One region of the Pseudomonas sp. MPC6 genome, then DNA from elsewhere that is predicted to be linked to it. Evidence: predicted binding sites of a transcription regulator. Region 1 holds the regulator's gene; each other region holds the start of a gene.
The links. Region 1 encodes sigma-54, which starts transcription at its own class of promoters, with help from an activator protein. Its sites were predicted from a motif close to ANTGGCATNNANNTTGCTNT; they were not measured.
Positions count from the first base shown of each region.

Region 2: ELQ88_RS24595 (CmpA/NrtA family ABC transporter substrate-binding protein) is a predicted target of sigma-54. The motif match lies at 1,869-1,888, and genes of this name have one in related genera.
Region 3: ELQ88_RS25910 (flagellar hook-length control protein FliK) is a predicted target of sigma-54. The motif match lies at 3,513-3,532, and genes of this name have one in related genera.

Region 1 covers NZ_CP034783.1:5,934,869-5,941,601, forward strand. Annotated here, with positions in the region: gene ELQ88_RS29640 (ATP-binding cassette domain-containing protein) at 1-397, opposite strand, end outside; gene ELQ88_RS29645 (KpsF/GutQ family sugar-phosphate isomerase) at 676-1,650, shown strand; gene ELQ88_RS29650 (HAD family hydrolase) at 1,650-2,174, shown strand; gene lptC (LPS export ABC transporter periplasmic protein LptC) at 2,182-2,754, shown strand; gene lptA (lipopolysaccharide transport periplasmic protein LptA) at 2,741-3,289, shown strand; gene lptB (LPS export ABC transporter ATP-binding protein) at 3,289-4,014, shown strand; gene ELQ88_RS29670 (RNA polymerase factor sigma-54) at 4,198-5,691, shown strand; gene raiA (ribosome-associated translation inhibitor RaiA) at 5,766-6,074, shown strand; gene ptsN (PTS IIA-like nitrogen regulatory protein PtsN) at 6,087-6,551, shown strand; gene rapZ (RNase adapter RapZ) at 6,554-6,733, shown strand, end outside.
Region 2 covers NZ_CP034783.1:4,903,902-4,910,634, reverse strand. Annotated here, with positions in the region: gene ELQ88_RS24600 (ANTAR domain-containing protein) at 1-525, opposite strand, end outside; gene ELQ88_RS24595 (CmpA/NrtA family ABC transporter substrate-binding protein) at 541-1,752, opposite strand; gene ELQ88_RS24590 (quinone-dependent dihydroorotate dehydrogenase) at 1,981-3,000, shown strand; gene ELQ88_RS24585 (ribosome modulation factor) at 3,234-3,449, opposite strand; gene rlmKL (bifunctional 23S rRNA (guanine(2069)-N(7))-methyltransferase RlmK/23S rRNA (guanine(2445)-N(2))-methyltransferase RlmL) at 3,980-6,250, shown strand; gene ELQ88_RS24575 (diguanylate cyclase) at 6,446-6,733, shown strand, end outside.
Region 3 covers NZ_CP034783.1:5,174,796-5,181,528, reverse strand. Annotated here, with positions in the region: gene fliI (flagellar protein export ATPase FliI) at 1-526, shown strand, start outside; gene fliJ (flagellar export protein FliJ) at 533-982, shown strand; gene ELQ88_RS25925 (STAS domain-containing protein) at 1,085-1,384, shown strand; gene ELQ88_RS25920 (fused response regulator/phosphatase) at 1,390-3,096, shown strand; gene ELQ88_RS25915 (Hpt domain-containing protein) at 3,127-3,474, shown strand; gene ELQ88_RS25910 (flagellar hook-length control protein FliK) at 3,581-4,888, shown strand; gene fliL (flagellar basal body-associated protein FliL) at 5,135-5,635, shown strand; gene fliM (flagellar motor switch protein FliM) at 5,645-6,613, shown strand; gene fliN (flagellar motor switch protein FliN) at 6,683-6,733, shown strand, end outside.

The DNA.
Region 1 (6,733 bases):
CCACGGCCTGCAATTTGAGCAGTACAATGTCCCGGATCATTTCTTCCGGAAGCTCGGTATGAACCCGTAGCGGAAAGGCGACGTTCTCGAACACATCGAGATCGGTGAACAGCGCGCCGCTCTGGAACAGTACGCCCATGTGCTTGCGAGCATCGAACAGGTCGCTGCGCGACAGCTTCGGCAGGTTCTGGCCGTTGACCCAGACTTCGCCCTTGGTCGGGCGCAATTGGGCACCCATCAAACGCAACAGTGTGGTCTTGCCACACCCGGAAGGCCCCATGATGCCGGTGACCTTGCCGCGCGGTATACGGATATCGACGTTATTGAAAATGCTGCGCGCACCGCGCTTGAAGGTCAGTCCCTTCAGCTCGACCGCGTAGGCGTTATCGGCACTCATCTAAACTCCTTGCGATGCAGCCTCTCACTCGGACGCCTGGCTTTCTTGCGAAAGCACATGCCTCCCCGGGCAGGGCCGAACTGGCGGCGAACTATATCACTGCAAAGGCCAAGCGCCCAAGGCCCAAGCCGGTTCATGTTCAGCAACCCGGCAGGGTAAAAGCGTGTATTTGATGGGATTAAGTAACAGGGAGTGACAAAGCGCGACGAACTTGCGTGAGGGTTTCGATCATTACCGCTATAATCGCCGCCTTTTCATCAGGCTATACGATTTCCGACATGAGCCAATCCAGCGACCTGATTCAGTCTGCACAACGCACCATCCGCCTCGAACTGGAAGCCGTCACCGGCTTGTTGCCCCGTATCGACGCGGATTTCGTACGCGCTTGCGAGATGATTCTGGCCAGCAAAGGCCGCGTGGTCGTGGTCGGCATGGGCAAGTCAGGGCACATCGGCAACAAGATTGCCGCCACCCTGGCCAGCACCGGCACCACGGCTTTTTTCGTGCACCCGGCCGAAGCCAGCCACGGCGACATGGGCATGATCACCCGCGATGACATCATCCTGGCCCTGTCGAACTCCGGTTCGACCAATGAAATCGTGACCCTGCTGCCACTGATCAAGCGCCTGGGCATCCAACTGATCAGCATGACCGGCAACCCCGACTCGCCGCTGGCCAAGGCTGCCGAGGTCAACCTCAACGTGCACGTCGAGCACGAAGCCTGCCCGTTGAACCTGGCACCGACGTCGTCGACCACCGCGGCCCTGGTCATGGGCGATGCCCTGGCCGTCGCGCTGCTCGAAGCCCGCGGGTTTACCGCTGAAGATTTCGCCTTTTCCCACCCCGGCGGCGCCCTTGGCCGACGCCTGCTGCTGAAAGTCGAAAACGTCATGCACGCCGGACAGGAACTGCCGCAGGTCCAGCGCGGCACCCTGCTCAAGGACGCGCTGATGGAAATGACCCGCAAAGGCCTGGGCATGACCGTGATTCTCGAAGCCGATGGCAAACTCGCCGGGATCTTCACCGACGGCGATTTGCGCCGCACCCTGGACCGCGCCATCGACATCCATCACGCCACCATCGACCAGGTCATGACCGTTCACGGCAAGACCGCTCGCGCTGAAATGCTGGCCGCCGAAGCCCTGAAAATCATGGAAGACCATCGAATCAACGCACTGGTGGTGGTGGACAAGGAGGACCGTCCGATCGGCGCCTTCAACCTGTCCGATCTGCTGCGTGCAGGAGTAATGTAATGACGACCGACCTGCTGGAACGCGGCAAGCGCATCAAACTGGCGGTATTCGACGTCGACGGCGTACTGACCGACGGACGCCTGTACTTCCTGGAAGACGGCAGCGAATTCAAGACCTTCAACACGCTCGACGGCCAGGGCATCAAGATGTTGATGGCAGCCGGCGTGCAGACCGCTATCATCAGCGGGCGCACGACCCCGGTGGTCGAGCGACGCGCGAAGAACCTCGGCATTCCACACCTGTACCAGGGTCGCGAAGACAAACTGGTGGTGCTCGACGAGCTTCTTGCCAAACTCGGCCTAAGCTATGAACAGGTTGCCTACCTCGGCGACGACTTGCCGGACCTGCCGGTCATTCGCCGCGTCGGCCTGGGCATGGCGGTGGCCAGTGCCGCCAGTTTCGTGCGCGAACACGCCCACGGCATCACCCAGGCCCGTGGTGGCGAAGGTGCCGCTCGCGAATTCTGCGAATTGATCCTGCGCGCCCAGGACCGCCTCGATGCGGCCAACGCCGCGTACCTGTGAGCCCACTATGCTGAGCAAAAAGATTCGCAATTTCCTGGTGTTCGGCTGCATCGCCGCCCTTTTCGCGGCGGTCGGCTACTGGAACATCAGTCCGGAGCGGTTCCTCGACAAGCCGGTGGCCAAGGCCGATGAAACCCGGATCGACTGGTACGCGACCAACACCCATAGCGTGCAGTACCTGCCAGACGGCAAATTGCAGTACGACATGACGTCCGACAAGGTCGAACACCTCAAGGCCACTGATGTGACGCTGGTCAGCAAACCTGACCTGAACATGTTCCGCGGCACCGAGTTTCCGTGGCATGTGCAGAGCGAACGCGGCGAAGTCAATTCCGGCGGAACCGAAGTCGAACTGATCGACTCGGTACGTATCGCCCGCACCGACGAAAAAAAGCGCACGACCATTATCACCAGCAGTCGCATGACCGTGTTCCCGCAGCAGCAATATGCGCAGACCGTGCAACCCGTTAGAATCGACGGCGCTGGTGGCGTGTCGACCGGCACGGGCATGAAAGCGTATTTGAAAGAAAGCAGGATACACCTGCTATCGAACGTAAGAGGACAGTATGAGGCTCGTTAAAACCCTCCCTATTTTGCTCAGTCTGGGCGCAGCACTGGGAAGCGTGAGCGCCTGGGCTCTGCCGGACGATAGAAACCAGCCTATCCGCATTCAGGCCGACGACGCCCAACTGGACGACAAGCAAGGCATCGCCACCTACAAAGGCGATGTGATCATCACCCAGGGCACGATGAAGGTCACCGGCAACACCGTGACCATCACCCGCACCGCTTCCGGCGACGTCGACGTGGTGACCTCGGTGGGCAACCTGGCCTACTTCGAGCAGATGCAGACTGCCGGCGACGCCAAGCCGGTTCAGGGTTATGGCGTCACGATCCAGTACCATGCCTCGCAAGACCGCGTTGTGCTGATCGATCGCGCCAAAGTCATCGACAAGGACGGCAACGTCACCCAAGGCGAAAAAATCGTCTACGACACGGTCAAGAAACTGGCTAACGCTGGCCGCGCCACCGGCACCAAAGTCACCGAAGAACGCCCGCGCATCGACATGGTGATCCAGCCGAAAAAGAAATCCGACGAGCAAAAGGCCCAGTAATGGCAACTCTGAAAGCTCAGCATCTGGCCAAGAGCTACAAGAGCCGCCAGGTCGTGCGCGACGTCAGCCTGTCCATCGACAGCGGTCAGATCGTCGGCTTGCTTGGCCCTAACGGCGCCGGCAAAACCACCTGCTTCTACATGATTGTCGGCCTGGTACAGGCCGATCAGGGCCGCGTCCTGATCGACGACCTTGACGTCAGCCACCAGCCGATGCACGGTCGCGCGAAAGCCGGTATCGGCTATCTGCCGCAGGAAGCGTCGATCTTCCGCAAACTCTCGGTAGCCGATAACATCCTGGCGATCCTCGAGACCCGCAAGGAACTCGACAAGGCCGGTCGCCGCAAGGAGCTGGAAAGCCTGCTGCAGGAATTCCACATCCACCACATCCGCGACAACCTCGGCATGAGCCTGTCCGGTGGTGAACGCCGCCGCGTGGAAATCGCCCGGGCACTGGCCACCAACCCGAAATTCATCCTCCTCGACGAACCTTTCGCCGGCGTGGACCCGATTTCGGTGGGCGACATCAAACAGATCATCCACCACCTCAAGGCCAAGGGCATTGGCGTGCTGATCACGGACCACAACGTCCGCGAAACCCTGGATATCTGCGAAACCGCTTACATCGTCAACGATGGGCAACTGATCGCCGAAGGCGACTCTGCCACCATCCTGGCCAACGAACTGGTCAAGGAAGTGTATCTGGGCCATGAGTTCCGCCTGTAGCGTTGAGGTGTCCGCCTTGCCGCTCAAGCGCTTGTCTCGATAAAAAATCAACACTTTTTTATTGTTACAGCGCTCTAGGCAAACGCTAAAGTTTCGGGCATATAATTTGCTTATGTTTGGCGCTCCGGCGCCCTGTAGTGGATGGCGCATGTGCGCCGGCGAATAAGGTGTTAAGCCCCTGCCATGAAACCATCGCTAGTCTTGAGAATGGGCCAGCAGCTGACGATGACACCGCAGCTGCAACAGGCCATCCGCCTGCTCCAATTGTCGACCCTGGACCTGCAACAGGAAATCCAGGAGGCCCTGGAGTCCAATCCGATGCTCGAACGCCAGGAAGAAGGCGACGACTTCGATAACGCCGACCCCTTGGCCGACAAAGCCGAACAGCTCCCCAATGCCGACGTGTCGGAACCCTCCTACCAGGAAACCGCCCCGACGGTGGATAACCTCGAGGAAGGTGACTGGAACGAGCGCATTCCCAACGAACTGCCCGTCGATACCGCGTGGGAGGACGTTTACCAGACCAGCGCCAGCAGCCTGCCGAGCAACGATGACGACGAGTGGGACTTCACCACCCGTACATCGGCCGGTGAAAGCCTGCAAAGCCATCTGCTGTGGCAACTGAACCTGGCACCGATGTCCGACACCGATCGCCTGATTGCCGTGACCCTGATCGACTGCATCAACAATCAGGGTTACCTGGACGAAACCCTCGAGGAAATTCTCGAAGCCTTCGACCCGGAACTGGACATCGAACTGGACGAAATAGAAGCCGTCCTGCATCGCATCCAGCAATTCGAACCCGCCGGCATCGCCGCCCGCAACCTGGGCGAATGCCTGTTGCTGCAATTGCGCCAATTGCCCGCCAAGACCCCGTGGCTGGCCGAGGCCAAGCGTCTGGTCAGCGATTACATCGACCTGCTTGGCAGCCGCGACTACAGCCAGCTGATGCGCCGCATGAAGCTCAAGGAAGATGAACTGCGCCAGGTGATCGAACTGGTGCAGAGCCTCAACCCGCGGCCTGGCTCGCAGATCGAGTCCAGCGAAGCCGAATACGTCGTCCCCGATGTCATCGTGCGCAAGGACAACGAGCGCTGGCTGGTGGAGCTGAACCAGGAATCGGTGCCGCGGCTGCGGGTCAACGCCCAATACGCCGGTTTCGTGCGCCGCGCCGACACCAGTGCCGACAACACCTTCATGCGCAATCAGTTGCAAGAGGCCCGCTGGTTCATCAAGAGCCTACAGAGCCGCAACGAAACCCTGATGAAAGTGGCCACCCAGATCGTCGAGCATCAGCGCGGCTTCCTGGAGTACGGCGACGAAGCCATGAAACCGTTGGTGCTGCATGACATTGCCGAGGCGGTGGGCATGCACGAGTCGACGATTTCCCGGGTGACTACGCAGAAATTCATGCATACCCCCCGGGGCATCTATGAACTGAAATACTTTTTTTCCAGCCACGTCAGCACCTCGGAAGGCGGTGAATGCTCGTCCACGGCGATCCGCGCGATCATCAAAAAACTGGTTGCAGCGGAAAATCAGAAAAAGCCGTTGAGTGACAGCAAGATCGCTGGTTTACTGGAGGCACAAGGCATTCAGGTGGCTCGCCGCACCGTCGCCAAGTACCGCGAATCCCTCGGGATCGCGCCTTCGAGCGAACGCAAGCGGTTGATGTAGAGCCACGCCACAGCGTTCCAGTGGCAGGCATTTCTGCCTGCCGCTTTATGCACTGGCAACGAAGGAGAAGCTGTATGCAAGTCAACATCAGTGGACACCAACTGGAAGTGACCGAACCTCTTCGCACCTACATCGGCGAAAAGCTCGAACGATTGGAGAGGCATTTCGACAAGATCACCAACGTGCAGGTCACGATGACGGTCGAAAAGCTGAAGCAGAAAATCGAAGCCACGCTGCATATTCCCGGCAATGAAGTGGTCGCCAACGCGGAACATACCGATATGTACGCGGCGATCGACGCATTGACCGACAAGCTGGATAAACAACTCAAAAAGCATAAGGAAAAGACCCAAAGCCTCCTCCAGGGCGCGACCGGTCGTTAACACTCCCAACCCATGATCCGACTTGAAAGCATCCTGACCCCCGGCCGTTCCCTCGTGAACGTGCCGGGCGGCAGTAAAAAGAAAGCCCTCGAGCAAATTGCCAACCTCATCCATAAAGAAGTCCCGGATCTGGAGATGCAAGATGTCTTCGAGGCTCTGATTGCCCGTGAAAAACTCGGCTCGACCGGTTTTGGCAACGGCATCGCCATCCCCCACTGTCGCCTCAAGGGCTGTACCGCACCCGTCAGTGCCTTGATGCATCTGGACGCACCCATCGATTTCGACGCCATCGACGGTGCCCCGGTCGACCTGCTGTTCGTACTGCTGGTCCCGCAAGCCGCCACCGATGCGCACCTGGAGCTGCTGCGGCAGATCGCCAGCATGCTCGATCGCAAGGAAGTACGCGAAAAGCTGCGCAGCGCCCCGAGCAATGAAGCCTTGTATCAGGTTGTCCTGGACGAGCAAAACGGTCAGTAATCATGCGCTTGATCATCGTCAGTGGCCGTTCCGGCTCAGGTAAAAGTACCGCGCTCGATGTTCTCGAGGACAACGGCTTTTACTGCATCGACAACCTGCCTGCCGGGCTTTTGCCGGAACTGGCCGAACGTGCACTGATCCACACCGAACTGGCCCAGCCGCTGGTTGCCGTGTCGATCGAC
Region 2 (6,733 bases), 1.0 Mb from region 1:
CTTCTGCTGGCGACTCATCGCCTGGCGGCGCATCAGGGTGTAGGCCTGTTCCTCGTTGCAGTCCTTCATCTTCATCAGCAACCCCTTGGCCAGCTCGATGCGCTTGCGCTCGGCCAGTTGCTGGTCCCGGGCGTGCAGTTGCGCACGCAGGGCCTGGTCACTTTCAAAGCGCGCCATGGCGACGTCGAGAATCGGCTGCAAGCGTTGTGCGTGAATGCCTTCGACGATATAGGCACTGACCCCGGACTTGATCGCCTGGCGCATCACGTCCGGGTCATGCTCGTCGGTAAACATCACGATCGGCCGCGGTTGATCGCGGCTCACCAGCACCACTTGCTCCATGACATCGCGGCTCGGTGACTCGGTATCGATCAGGATCACGTCCGGACGCACCGTTTCGACGCGCGCGGGCAAGTCGATGGTCAGGCCTGATTCGTCTATTACTTCGAACCCGGCTTCGGTCAGGGCCGCTTTCAGGCGACCGACTTTCTTCGCGGTGTCGTTGATCAGCAGGATTCGCAACATATTTGCAGTCTCCTGTCAGCGGCTGGCGAAAAGCGGTGAGCTGTCGCTCATGGCATGTAGCTTGAAGCTGCGGGCATAGCCGGCAGGGTCCGAGCCGTCCCAGACCTTGCCGTCGATCAACTGGCTGCTGCGCATCGGCTGACTGCCGACGGCGACCCCGACTGCAGTGGCGGCCTCTCGGTACAAGTCTAGTTGCTGCACCTGACGCGCCACGGCGAGATAATCCGGATCGTCGCGCAACAGGCCCCAGCGGCGGAACTGGGTCATGAACCACATGCCGTCGGACAAGTAAGGCAAGTTGACCTCGCCAGCGCCATGCAAGCGCAGAGCGTGCGGGTCCTGCCAGCGATTGCCGAGGCCATCGGCATAGTCGCCGAGCAAGCGCGGTTCGATGCAGTCGAGTGGCGCGTCCAGGTATTGCGCCGCGCTGAGCAATTGGGCGGTGCCGCGGCGATTCTCGGTGCTGGCTTCGATGAAGCGGCTGGCCTCCAGGATCGCCATCACCAGCGCCCGTGCGGTGTTGGGGTATTGCTCGACGAAGGTGCGGGTGCAGCCGAGGACTTTTTCCGGGTGATCGGGCCAGATGGTTTGCGTCGTCGCCATGGTAAAACCGAGATTCTGCTTCACCGCACTGGCGGACCAGGGTTCGCCGACGCAAAAGCCGTCGATGCGTCCCGCTTGCAGGTGCGCGACCATTTGCGGCGGCGGCACCACGACGCTGTCGACGTCGTGCAACGGGTGGATGCCCTGGCTGGCCAGCCAGTAATACAGCCACATGGCGTGGGTGCCGGTTGGAAACGTTTGGGCAAAGGTGAGTTTTGGGCGACTTTGGTGCACGTGCCGCTCCAGTGCTTCAGGACTGGTCACGCCAAGGGCCTGCAAGCCATGGGACAGGTTGATGCTCTGGCCGTTCTGGTTCAGGCCCATCAACACGGCCATGTCGGTCGCAGCCACTCCGCCTATCCCCAAGTGAACCGCATACATCAAGCCGTACAGGCTGTGAGCGGCGTCGAGTTCGCCGCTGACCAGTTTGTCCCGCAGATTGGCCCACGACGACTGGCGTTTGAGGTTCAGGGTCAGGCCATAGGGTTGGGCGAATCCCTGGGTGGCTGCGACCACCACCGAAGCGCAGTCGCTCAGGGCCATGAAGCCCAGGTTGATCTCGGTCTTTTCCGGGGCATCGCTGCCATGGACCCAGGCCAGGGGGTTGGCTGGAATTTCAATCATGGGTAAACACCTTCCATAAAAAAGCGCCGTACCGGCTTTGCCAGAGCAAGACCAGGTGACGACGCCTTTGTCTTTCGACCCATCCCGCCGTTGGCATGGGTGCTGATGCCAGTGACGGTGCAAGGCATATGCCATCGCCGGCTGTTTTTGCCGCGTGCCTCGCCTGCACCCCCGATGCCCGGCTATAATCGCCGCCTCATTTCGCCGCCAATCGAGTCAAAGCCGCCCATGTACACCCTGGCCCGTCAGCTGTTGTTCCAACTTTCCCCGGAAACCTCCCACGATCTGTCCCTGGACCTGATCGGCGCGGGCGGGCGTTTGGGCCTCAACGGCTTGCTGTGCAAGGCACCGGCGAAAATGCCGGTGACCGTCATGGGCCTGGACTTTCCGAATCCGGTGGGCCTGGCCGCCGGTCTCGACAAGAATGGCGCGGCCATCGACGGTTTTGCCCAGCTGGGTTTCGGCTTTGTCGAAATCGGCACCATCACCCCGCGTCCGCAACCCGGCAACCCGAAGCCACGGATTTTCCGTCTGCCGGAAGCCGAGGCGATCATCAACCGCATGGGTTTCAACAACCTCGGCGTCGATCACCTGTTGGCCCGCGTGGCCGCGGCCAAGTACAAGGGCGTGCTGGGGATCAATATCGGCAAGAATTTCGATACGCCGGTCGAGCGTGCGGTCGACGACTACCTGATCTGCCTGGACAAGGTCTACGCCCACGCCAGCTACGTGACGGTCAACGTCAGCTCGCCGAACACCCCGGGCTTGCGCAGCCTGCAGTTCGGCGACTCGCTCAAGCAGTTGCTGGCCGACCTGGCCACGCGTCGGGCGGAACTGGCTCTGCGTCACGGTAAACATGTGCCGCTGGCGATCAAGATCGCCCCGGACATGACCGACGAAGAAACCGTTCAGGTCGCTCAAGCGTTGATCGAAACCGGGATGGATGCGGTCATCGCCACCAACACCACCCTGAGCCGTGTCGGCGTCGAAGGCATGGAGTACGGGGACGAGGCGGGCGGCCTGTCCGGCGCACCGGTTCGCGAGAAGAGCACCCACACGGTGAAAGTGCTGGCGGCGGAACTGGCCGGTCGCTTGCCGATCATTGCCGTGGGCGGTATCACCGAAGGCAAGCACGCGGCCGAGAAAATCGCGGCGGGGGCGAGCCTGGTGCAGCTGTATTCCGGCTTCATCTATAAAGGCCCGGCGTTGATTCGCGAGTCCGTGGACGCCATAGCAGCCCTGCGCTGATCCCTGTAGGAGCGAGGCTTGCCCGCGAACCAGGCGCCGCGGTGTATCTGTTGTACCGCGTTAGCGTTCTTCGCCGGCAAGCCTGGTACCTACAGGGGAAGGTGTCCGACAGGCGATGGCATAAAAAAGGGCTCCTCGAGGGAGCCCTTGGGCCGGAGCCCGCCGCCCGGATGGGGCGTGCGTGGTAAGTTTTTACGTAATCAGATTGTCGTGTCGGAGTGTTGTGCCCTGTCTTAGCCGACGGCGTGAAGTTCGTTGAGTCTGTGGATTCCCGCAGTGCCGGTCATACCGTCCCAGTTGTCGCCGCGTCCTTCTCGCCAGCCGTTAATCCAGGCTTGGCGTACCGACGGTAGAGTAAATGGGCAAAGCTCACGGGATTTGCCACCAACGCCATATTGATATCCGCGCAAAAATGCTCTTTCCAACGGATCACGCTTAAGTCTTCTCATAGGGTGTTGCCCTCACTTGTTGACTGTATGTATCGCGTCGACCTCAATTGAGGTCTGGCAGAAAAACTCCTGCCGTTGGGGCTCGCTGCCGGCGTCGCGAGCCAAGGTGTTGACGCCGTTGCGACGTCAACCTGTGTTGAGTTCTAACCAATGCGTCACATCGAGGGAATGATCGTTTTGTCATAAGGACGTAACGATAAAGATGGTAAGGCAATAAGTAACACGATGTTTGTCCGCCTGTGATTGGTCAAACCCCGGTATGATCGGGCCCTGCGCTAGATGATGGGGTTAATCCTTTGCTGAGAATGGCTCGCATTACGCGGGGCATTATTCGACGAAGGGTCGATTTATGACATTTTGTTGCTTCAACTTTTTTATCTACCTGTGCATCTAAGCTCCTTTGACCGGAGCAGCACCGGTGGGACGGCACACCTTCGTGCCACGCGGGCGTTCTTTTAGAAAAGCGCCTGATTGAAAACCGGGCCGGCAATGCGTTGCCGGTCCACTCAGCTAAAGGTTCTGGAATTCCCATGTCCGATCGTTTCGAACTCTTCCTCACTTGCCCCAAAGGCCTTGAAGGCCTGCTTATCGAGGAAGCCGTCGGGCTTGGCCTTGAAGAAGCGCGTGAGCACACCTCTGCCGTGCGCGGCATGGCAACCATGGAAACCGCCTATCGCCTGTGCCTGTGGTCGCGTCTGGCGAACCGGGTGCTGCTGGTGCTCAAGCGTTTCCCGATGAAGGATGCCGAAGACCTCTACCACGGTGTGCTCGATATCGAGTGGCAAGACCACATGCTCAATGACGGCACCCTGGCCGTCGAGTTCAGCGGTCACGGCTCGGGGATCGACAACACCCACTTCGGCGCCCTGAAGGTCAAGGACGCCATCGTCGACAAACTGCGTACCCCGCAGGGCGACCGTCCCTCCATCGACAAGCTCAACCCGGACCTGCGCATTCACCTGCGCCTGGATCGCGGCGAAGCGATTCTCTCCCTCGACCTCTCCGGCCACAGCCTGCACCAGCGCGGCTATCGCTTGCAGCAGGGGGCGGCGCCGTTGAAGGAAAACCTCGCGGCGGCGATCCTGATCCGTTCCGGCTGGCCACGGATTGCTGCCGACGGCGGCGCCCTGGCTGACCCGATGTGCGGTGTCGGTACCTTCCTGGTGGAAGCGGCGATGATCGCTGCCGACATGGCGCCGAACCTGCGTCGCGAACAGTGGGGCTTTACCGCCTGGCTCGGTCACGTGCCAGCGCTGTGGAAAAAACTTCACGAGGAAGCCACCGAGCGTTGCGCAGCCGGCCTGGCCAAGCCACCCCTGTGGATTCGCGGTTACGAAGCCGACCCGCGCCTGATTCAACCGGGCCGCAACAACGTCGAGCGCGCCGGCCTGAGCGAGTGGATCAAGATCTACCAGGGCGAAGTCGGTACTTTCGAACCGCGTCCGGACCAGAACCAGAAAGGCCTGGTGATCTGCAACCCGCCGTACGGCGAACGTCTGGGTGACGAGGCGAGCTTGCTCTACCTGTACCAGAACCTCGGCGAACGTCTGCGTCAGGCCTGCCTGAACTGGGAAGCCGCCGTGTTCACCGGCGCCCCGGACCTGGGCAAGCGCATGGGGATTCGCAGCCACAAACAATATTCATTCTGGAACGGCGCCTTGCCGTGCAAATTGCTGCTGATCAAGGTCACGCCAGACCAGTTCGTCACCGGCGAGCGACGCACCCCGGAACAGCGTCAGGTTGAGCGTGAGCAAGCCGAAGTCGAGGTTGCCGACAACGATGTGGCACCCGGCAAGTATGAGAAGTACAACAAGAACGGCAACCCGATCAAACCGGCGCCGGTGGTGGTCGAGCAACCGCGCCTGAGCGAAGGCGGGCAGATGTTTGCCAACCGCCTGCAAAAGAACCTCAAGGCCCTGGGCAAGTGGGTCAAGCGTGAAGGCATCGACTGCTATCGCGTGTATGACGCCGACATGCCGGAATACTCCATGGCCATCGACCTGTATCAGGATTGGGTCCACGTCCAGGAATACGCCGCGCCGAAATCCATCGACCCGGAAAAAGCCTCGGCACGCATGTTCGATGCCCTCGCCGCCATTCCGCAGGCGTTGAACATCGACAAGAGCCGCGTGGTGGTCAAGCGTCGCGAGCGTCAGAGCGGCACCAAGCAGTACGAGCGCCAGGCGGCCCAGGGCAAGTTCGTCGAGGTCAACGAAGGTGGCGTGAAGCTGCTGGTCAACCTCACTGACTACCTCGACACCGGGCTGTTCCTTGACCACCGGCCGATGCGCATGCGAATCCAGAAAGAGGCGGCCGGCAAGCGCTTCCTCAACCTGTATTGCTACACCGCGACCGCCAGCGTCCATGCGGCAAAAGGCGGTGCGCGCAGCACCACCAGCGTCGACTTGTCGAAAACCTACCTGGACTGGGCGCGTCGCAACCTGTCGCTCAATGGCTTCTCCGACAAGAACCGGCTGGAGCAGGGCGACGTGATGGTCTGGCTCGACGCCTGCCGTGACGAGTACGACCTGATCTTCATCGACCCGCCGACCTTCTCCAACTCCAAGCGCATGGAAGGCATCTTCGACGTGCAACGGGACCAGGTGCAACTGATCGACCTGGCCATGGCGCGGCTGGCACCGGGTGGGGTGTTGTACTTCTCCAACAACTTCCGCAAGTTCACCCTGGAGGAGAACCTTGCCGAGCGTTACGCGGTCGAGGAAATCACCGCCCAGACCATTGATCCGGATTTCGCCCGTAACGGCAAGATCCACCGCGCCTGGAAAATCATGGCGCGCTGACGCTTGAATCGATTGGAACACCTGTAGGAGCCAGGCTTGCCGGCGAAGAACGATGACGCGGTGTTACAGCGACACCGCGGCGCCTGGTTCGCGGGCAAGCCTCGCTCCTACAAGGACTGGTGAAGTTAGTGGCTAATAGCTATAACTCAAGGTAGCCAATGGGCTTTTCCGCACCTGGCGTCTCGAGTTGCGTCTATGTCGTTGAACGCCGTGCGCCCAAAGATCCTGGGGTTTATCAGTGAAGACGTCTCGGCCTGGCTGGTCGCGCTGCTGGTGTTGCTCGTCGGCGGGATTCTCACGGGATTGCTGGCCTGGTCGACGCTGAATCTGTTTCATCAACAATTGCGGCAACGCTTCCAGCTGCTGGCCAGCGAGCGTTACAGCCGTATCGAAGAACGCTTCGAAGACCAGGTGCAGCGCCTCGATGGCCTGCGCCGGTTCTTCGCCAATTCCGACTCGGTGTCCCGTGAGGAATTCGACGGT
Region 3 (6,733 bases), 760 kb from region 1:
CCTGGCCATCGGCGAACCGCCCGCGACCAAGGGGTATCCGCCGTCGGTGTTCGCCAAGTTGCCGAAACTGGTGGAGCGCGCGGGCAATGCCGAGAAGGGCGGCGGTTCGATCACCGCGTTCTACACCGTGTTGTCCGAAGGCGACGACCAGCAGGATCCGATTGCCGACTCGGCGCGCGGCGTGCTCGACGGGCACATCGTGCTGTCCCGGCGCCTGGCCGAGGAAGGTCACTACCCGGCGATCGATATCGAAGCGTCCATCAGCCGGGTCATGCCGTCGGTGGTGTCGAAGGAACACATGGCCCGCGCCCAGTACTTCAAGCAATTGTGGTCGCGGTATCAGCAGAGTCGCGACCTGATCAGCGTCGGCGCCTACGTCGCCGGCGGTGACCGGGAAACCGACCTGGCGATTGCCCTGCAGCCGCAGTTGGTCAAATACCAGCGCCAGGGCCTGAACGACAGCATCAGCCTGGGTGAAAGCGAAGCCTACCTGGGTTCGATTTTTGCCCCTGCGGCCGGCGGCTAACCGGCCATGGCCCAGAGTCGCGCAGCCCGCCTGGCCCCGGTGGTGGACATGGCGGAAAAGGTCGAGAAAGCCGCGGTCCAGCGCCTGGGGCACTTCCAGGGGCAGGTCCGCCTGGCCGAAAGCAAACTCGCCGACCTCGAAGCGTTTCGGCTCGACTACCAGGAGCAATGGATCGTGCGCGGCAGCAGCGGCGTTTCCGGGCAATGGTTGCTGGGGTATCAAGGCTTCCTCGCGCAACTGGGCACGGCCATCGATCAGCAACGACAAAGCCTGACCTGGCATCAGAACAATCTGAACAAGGCACGGGAAACCTGGCAGCAGGCGTATGCCCGGGTCGAAGGCTTGCGCAAACTGGTTCAGCGTTACATGGATGAGGCGCGACGACTGGAAGACAAGCGCGAGCAGAAGCTGCTGGATGAATTGTCGCAGCGGCTGCCGCGGCAGGATCCGTATTGAATCAGGCGTCCTCGGCCCCACCACCACTACCAGCCTTGCCCCCATCCCCGCCAAGTGCTAAACCTTCCACACCTACGTTCCCCAATGACAAGGAAGCCGTTCATGTCAGTCGTTACAGAAATATCCCCGGATGGACAAAAGCTGACGATATCGATCAAGGGACGATTCGATTTCGCCAAGCATCAGGAATTTCGTGAGTCCTACGAGGACAAGGAACTCTCCGCCGTCGTCGTCGACTTGAAAGAAGCCACCTACCTCGACAGTTCGGCCCTGGGCATGTTGCTCTTGCTGCGCGATCACGCCGGTGGCGACGAGTCCGACATTCGCGTGGTCAACAGCAGTTCCGACGTGAAGAAGATCCTCGCCATCTCCAATTTCGACAAACTGTTCGACATCAGTTGAGCGGCATGCAGCCGCCGCTCGAATCACTGACGGTCCTGATCGCCGAAGACAGCGCGGCCGATCGCATGCTGCTGTCGAGCATCGTCCGGCGCCAGGGCCATGCGGTGCTGACGGCCGCCAACGGTGCCGAGGCGGTCGAAGCGTTCCGTCAGCAACGCCCGCAGCTGGTGTTGATGGACGCGATGATGCCGGTGATGGACGGCTTCGAGGCGGCACGGCAGATCAAGGCGTTGGCCGGCGAAACCCTGGTGCCGATCATCTTTCTGACATCGCTCACCGAAAGCGAAGCCCTGGCGCGCTGTCTGGAAGCCGGGGGCGACGACTTTCTGGCAAAGCCCTACAACCAGGTGATCCTCGCCGCCAAAATCAAGGCGATGGACCGCTTGCGCCGGTTGCAGGCCACCGTGTTGCAGCAGCGAGACCAGATCGCCAGGCACCACCAGCACCTGCTCAACGAGCAGCGGGTGGCCAAGGCCGTATTCGACAAGGTGGCCCATTCCGGTTGCCTGAATGCCCTGAATATCCACTACCTGCAATCGCCCTACGCGCTGTTCAACGGCGATCTGTTGCTGGCCGCGTATACGCCTGCCGGCGACATGCACGTATTGCTCGGGGACTTCACCGGCCATGGTTTACCGGCGGCTGTCGGGGCCATGCCCCTGGCTGAAGTCTTCTATGGCATGACGGCCAAGGGTTACGGCCTGGCCGAAACCCTGCGCGAGATGAATGCCAAGCTCAAGCGCATCCTGCCGGTGGGCATGTTCTGCTGTGCCACGCTGCTGCGCCTGAGTTTTCAGCGGTGTTCGGTGGAGGTGTGGAACGGCGGGATGCCGGATGGTTACCTGCACAGCGTCGCCAAGGGTGAGCGCACGCCGCTGCAGGCTCGGCACTTGCCGCTGGGCGTGCTGAGCCCGCAAGCCTTCGACGATCGCACCGAAGTGTTTCCGATGGCGGTCGGCGATCGGGTGTTTCTGTTATCCGACGGTGTGGTCGAAACCTGCGATGCCAACGAACAACTGTTTGGTGTCGAGCGGCTGCAGCGGGTGTTTGCCGCCAATCGGCAGCCTGATGAGTTGTTCGCCGAGATCGAGCAGGCGCTGCGGGAATTTCGCGGTGAAGCCCGTGACGACGTCAGCATGGTCGAGGTCAGCTTTCTGGAGGGGGAGCAGGTCAGCCCGCCGGCGTTGGTATATTCCGACAGTGGCCAGTCCTGCCCGCTGGACTGGTCGGTGAGTTTCGAGTTTCGCGCGGCCACGCTCAAGCGCTTCAACCCGCTGCCTTATCTGTTGCAGTTGCTGCTGGAGGTCCATGGGCTGCGGGCGCAAAGCGGGGCGCTCTACAGTGTGCTGGCGGAACTCTATTCCAACGCCCTGGAGCATGGCGTACTGGGCCTGGATTCCAGCCTCAAACGGGATGCCGCGGGTTTTACCCGCTATTATCAACAGCGCAATACTCGCCTGGATGAGTTGCAGGGTGGCTTCATCCGGATACATCTGCAGGTGACACCGCAGGGCAAGGGCGGTTGCCTGACGGTTCGCGTCGAAGACAGTGGCAAGGGGTTTGATGTCGATCGGGTGCTGCAGCTGCCCGCTGATGGAGCCCGTCTGTCGGGACGTGGCATCGGCCTGATCCGTCAATTGAGCCGTAATGCCCACTGGTCCGACGAGGGTCGAAGTGCCCGCGTGGAATTTTTCTGGGAGGCTCTGGCATAATCCACGCATTCTTGATCAAGGAGTGAGCAAGTGGCTGACACACATCTGGACTTCGACGTGCTGAGCGCGTTGCAAGAAGTCATGGAGGATGAGTATCCGATGTTGCTGGATACCTTTCTCGCCGACGCTGAAGAACGCCTGGTCCTGTTGCACAAGGCAGACGATGCCCAGCAACTGATGAATGCTGCCCACAGTTTCAAGGGCAGCAGCAGCAACATGGGCGCCATTCGCCTGGCCCGGTTGTGCCATGAGCTGGAGCAATGCGCCAAGCAGAAACGCCTCGCCGGCGTTGAAGGACTGGTGGGCGAAATCGACAGCGAATTCGCCCTGGTCCGTCCGCTGTATGAGGCCGAACGTCAGCGCGCGCTTGCCGACTAGGACAACTGTGTTGGCGCTTTTCGCACCGCGCACTTGAACCTGGCGCGACCCTTGCTTTGATCTCCGTCAACTGTACCTACGATCCCAGTGCGGCGGAGACCGTTTCATGCCCGTGACCCCCAATATGCTTCTGCAGGCCGCCGCCCAGACCAAGGCCAAGGCGGTATCCGCCAATCCACCGGCGCAGGTCGCCGAGCCCGCGGACAAGGCCTCCAGCTTCGCCGATGTCTACGCCAACCAGGCTCGCAACCCACGTTCTGCAGGGAACGACGGGCCGGCCAAGCCCGTGCGCGACACCGCCGCTGAAGGGCCGGGTAAAAAGGACCTCGGCCACGACAAGGCTGCCGCCGCGAAGCCGGCCGTTGCCGATAGCGGCAAATCCTTGCCCGCCGATAAACCGGCGGCCGACGACCCGATCGCCGACGAGGGGTCGGATGCCGTTGACGCCTCTGTCGCCGAGGCGACGGGCGAGCCAGCCGCCGATCCCGCAGGGCCGACCCTTGTCGCGCAAACTCCGCCAGCGGTAGACGCCGTGCCGCCCCTGGGCGAACAGCCGGTGGTTGCGGCAACGATTCCGGCCGCCCCCGTCGACGCCACGTTCGATCCCCAGGCCGACCCCCTTGATGCCCTGCCAGCCTTGCGCCTGGCCATGGAGCAGGGTGGGCACGTTTCCGCTTCGAGCCAGGCCAAGCCGCCAGCGCTGCCGGCCTCGGCCGAGGCTGACGGCGAGCCCGCCGCGGCGCAAAACCTGGTCGCCGGCACGGCGAGCATGCTGGACGTGCAGGCGGAAAAGGACAGCACCGAGGGCGGGGACAAGACCTTCAGCGGCCTGCTCGATGACGGCTTGAAAGACTTGAAGACCGCCAGCAGCGATACCCGGGTCGACGATTTCGCCAACCGACTGGCGGCGCTGACCCAGGCGGCCACGCCGAAAACCGCTAACGCCTTGCCGGTGAACCAGCCGATCGCCCTGCATCAAAGTGGCTGGACCGAAGAGGTGGTGAACCGGGTCATGTACCTGTCCAGCGCCAACCTCAAGGCGGCCGACATCCAGTTGCAACCGGCCGAACTCGGGCGCCTCGACATTCGGGTGAACATGGTGCCGGACCAGCAGACCCAGATCACCTTCATGAGCGCGCATCCCAGCGTCCGCGAAGCGCTCGACGGGCAGATGCATCGCCTGCGCGACATGTTTGCGCAGCAGGGCATGGGCCAGGTGGATGTCAACGTGTCCGACCAGTCCCGTGGTTCGCAGCAAGGGCAGGACCAGGCCCGGCAAAGTCACGGCGGGCGGACCGGCGCCAGCGATGGTCGCCTCGATGCCATGGATGACGAGCGTGCGCCAACAGTCGCCGAAGTGGCGGCCAGCACGACCAGCATCATCGGCTCCAGCGCAGTCGACTACTACGCCTGATCAAGCCCACCCCCCCCTGTAGGAGCTGGCTTGCCAGCGAAGACGGTATACCAGCCAATACATCTATCGACTGACACACCGCCTTCGCTGGCAAGCCAGCTCCTACAGGGGCGTGCGCGGTGTGTCAGCTGATACACGTATCGACTGACGTGCCGCCTTCGCTGGCAAGCCAGCTCCTACATGGCATAACACTTGCTCTTGCCAAGCCTGCAACTGTGAAACCCCGATTAGTGACGGATTATTGGCATGGCGAATAGCGAAGACGCGGTTAAAGACCCCGCAACCAAACGCAAGATCAAGCTGATCATCGTGACAGTGGTTGCCCTGCTGCTGGCGATCGGCTTGTCCGTGGGGGCCACCTGGTACTTCATGCACAGCCCCCGGAGCACGCCGGTCGCCGCGCCGCAAACCGTGGACAGCGGCAAGCAGCCGGCGATTTTCGTGCCCCTGCTGCCGGCCTTCATTGCCAACTACAACCAGAACGGCCGTCAGCGCTACATGCAGGTGAGCATCACCATGCTCGGCCGCGACCAGGCCGATCTGGAAGCACTCAAGGCGCACATGCCGGTGATCCGCAATAACCTGGTCATGCTGTTCTCCGGGCAGGACTTCGCCACCCTGGCCTCGCCGGTCGGCCAGGAAATGTTGCGGCAGAAAGCCACGGCCAGCGTCCAGGAAGTGGCGCACAAAGAACTCGGCAAAGTGGTCATCGAACAATTGCTGTTCACTAATTTCGTACTGCAGTAGGAACACGACATGGCCGTGCAGGACCTGCTGTCCCAGGATGAGATCGACGCGCTGTTGCACGGTGTCGACGATGGCCTGGTACAGGCCGATATCGCTGCCGAACCCGGCACCGTCAAAAGCTATGACCTGACCAGCCAGGATCGCATCGTCCGTGGACGCATGCCGACCCTGGAGATGATCAACGAACGCTTCGCCCGCTACACCCGCATCAGCATGTTCAACCTGCTGCGCCGCTCGGCGGATGTCGCCGTCGGTGGAGTGCAGGTGACGAAGTTCGGCGAATACGTGCACTCGCTGTACGTGCCGACCAGCCTCAACCTGGTCAAGATCAAACCGTTGCGCGGCACCGCGCTGTTCATCCTCGACGCCAAGCTGGTGTTCAAGCTGGTGGATAACTTCTTCGGCGGCGACGGCCGTCACGCCAAGATCGAAGGGCGAGAGTTCACCCCAACCGAACTGCGCGTGGTGCGCATGGTGCTCGAGCAGGCCTTCGTCGATTTGAAGGAAGCCTGGCAGGCGATCATGGAAGTCAACTTCGAGTACATCAACTCGGAAGTGAACCCGGCCATGGCCAACATCGTCGGCCCGAGCGAGGCCGTGGTGGTGTCGACCTTCCACATCGAACTCGATGGCGGCGGCGGCGACCTGCACGTGACCATGCCCTATTCGATGATCGAGCCGGTGCGCGAAATGCTCGACGCCGGCTTCCAGTCGGACCTCGACGATCAGGACGAGCGCTGGGTCAACGCCCTGCGCCAGGACGTGCTGGATGTCGACGTGCCGATCGGGGCCACGGTTGCCCGTCGCCAGTTGCGCCTGCGGGACATCCTGCACATGCAGCCGGGGGACATCATCCCGGTCGAGATGCCGGAAGAAATGATCATGCGCGCCAACGGCGTGCCTGCATTCAAGGTCAAGATGGGCTCGCACAAAGGCAACCTCGCGTTGCAGGTGATCGAGCCGATCGAGCGCCGTTGACCGGCGCGCAGCACATTCGCTTTTAACTGACGGCATCCCGTTGAAAGGGGTGCACGCCGAGGACACATGATGGCTAACGATATGCATACCCAGGACGACCAGGCACTGGCTGATGAATGG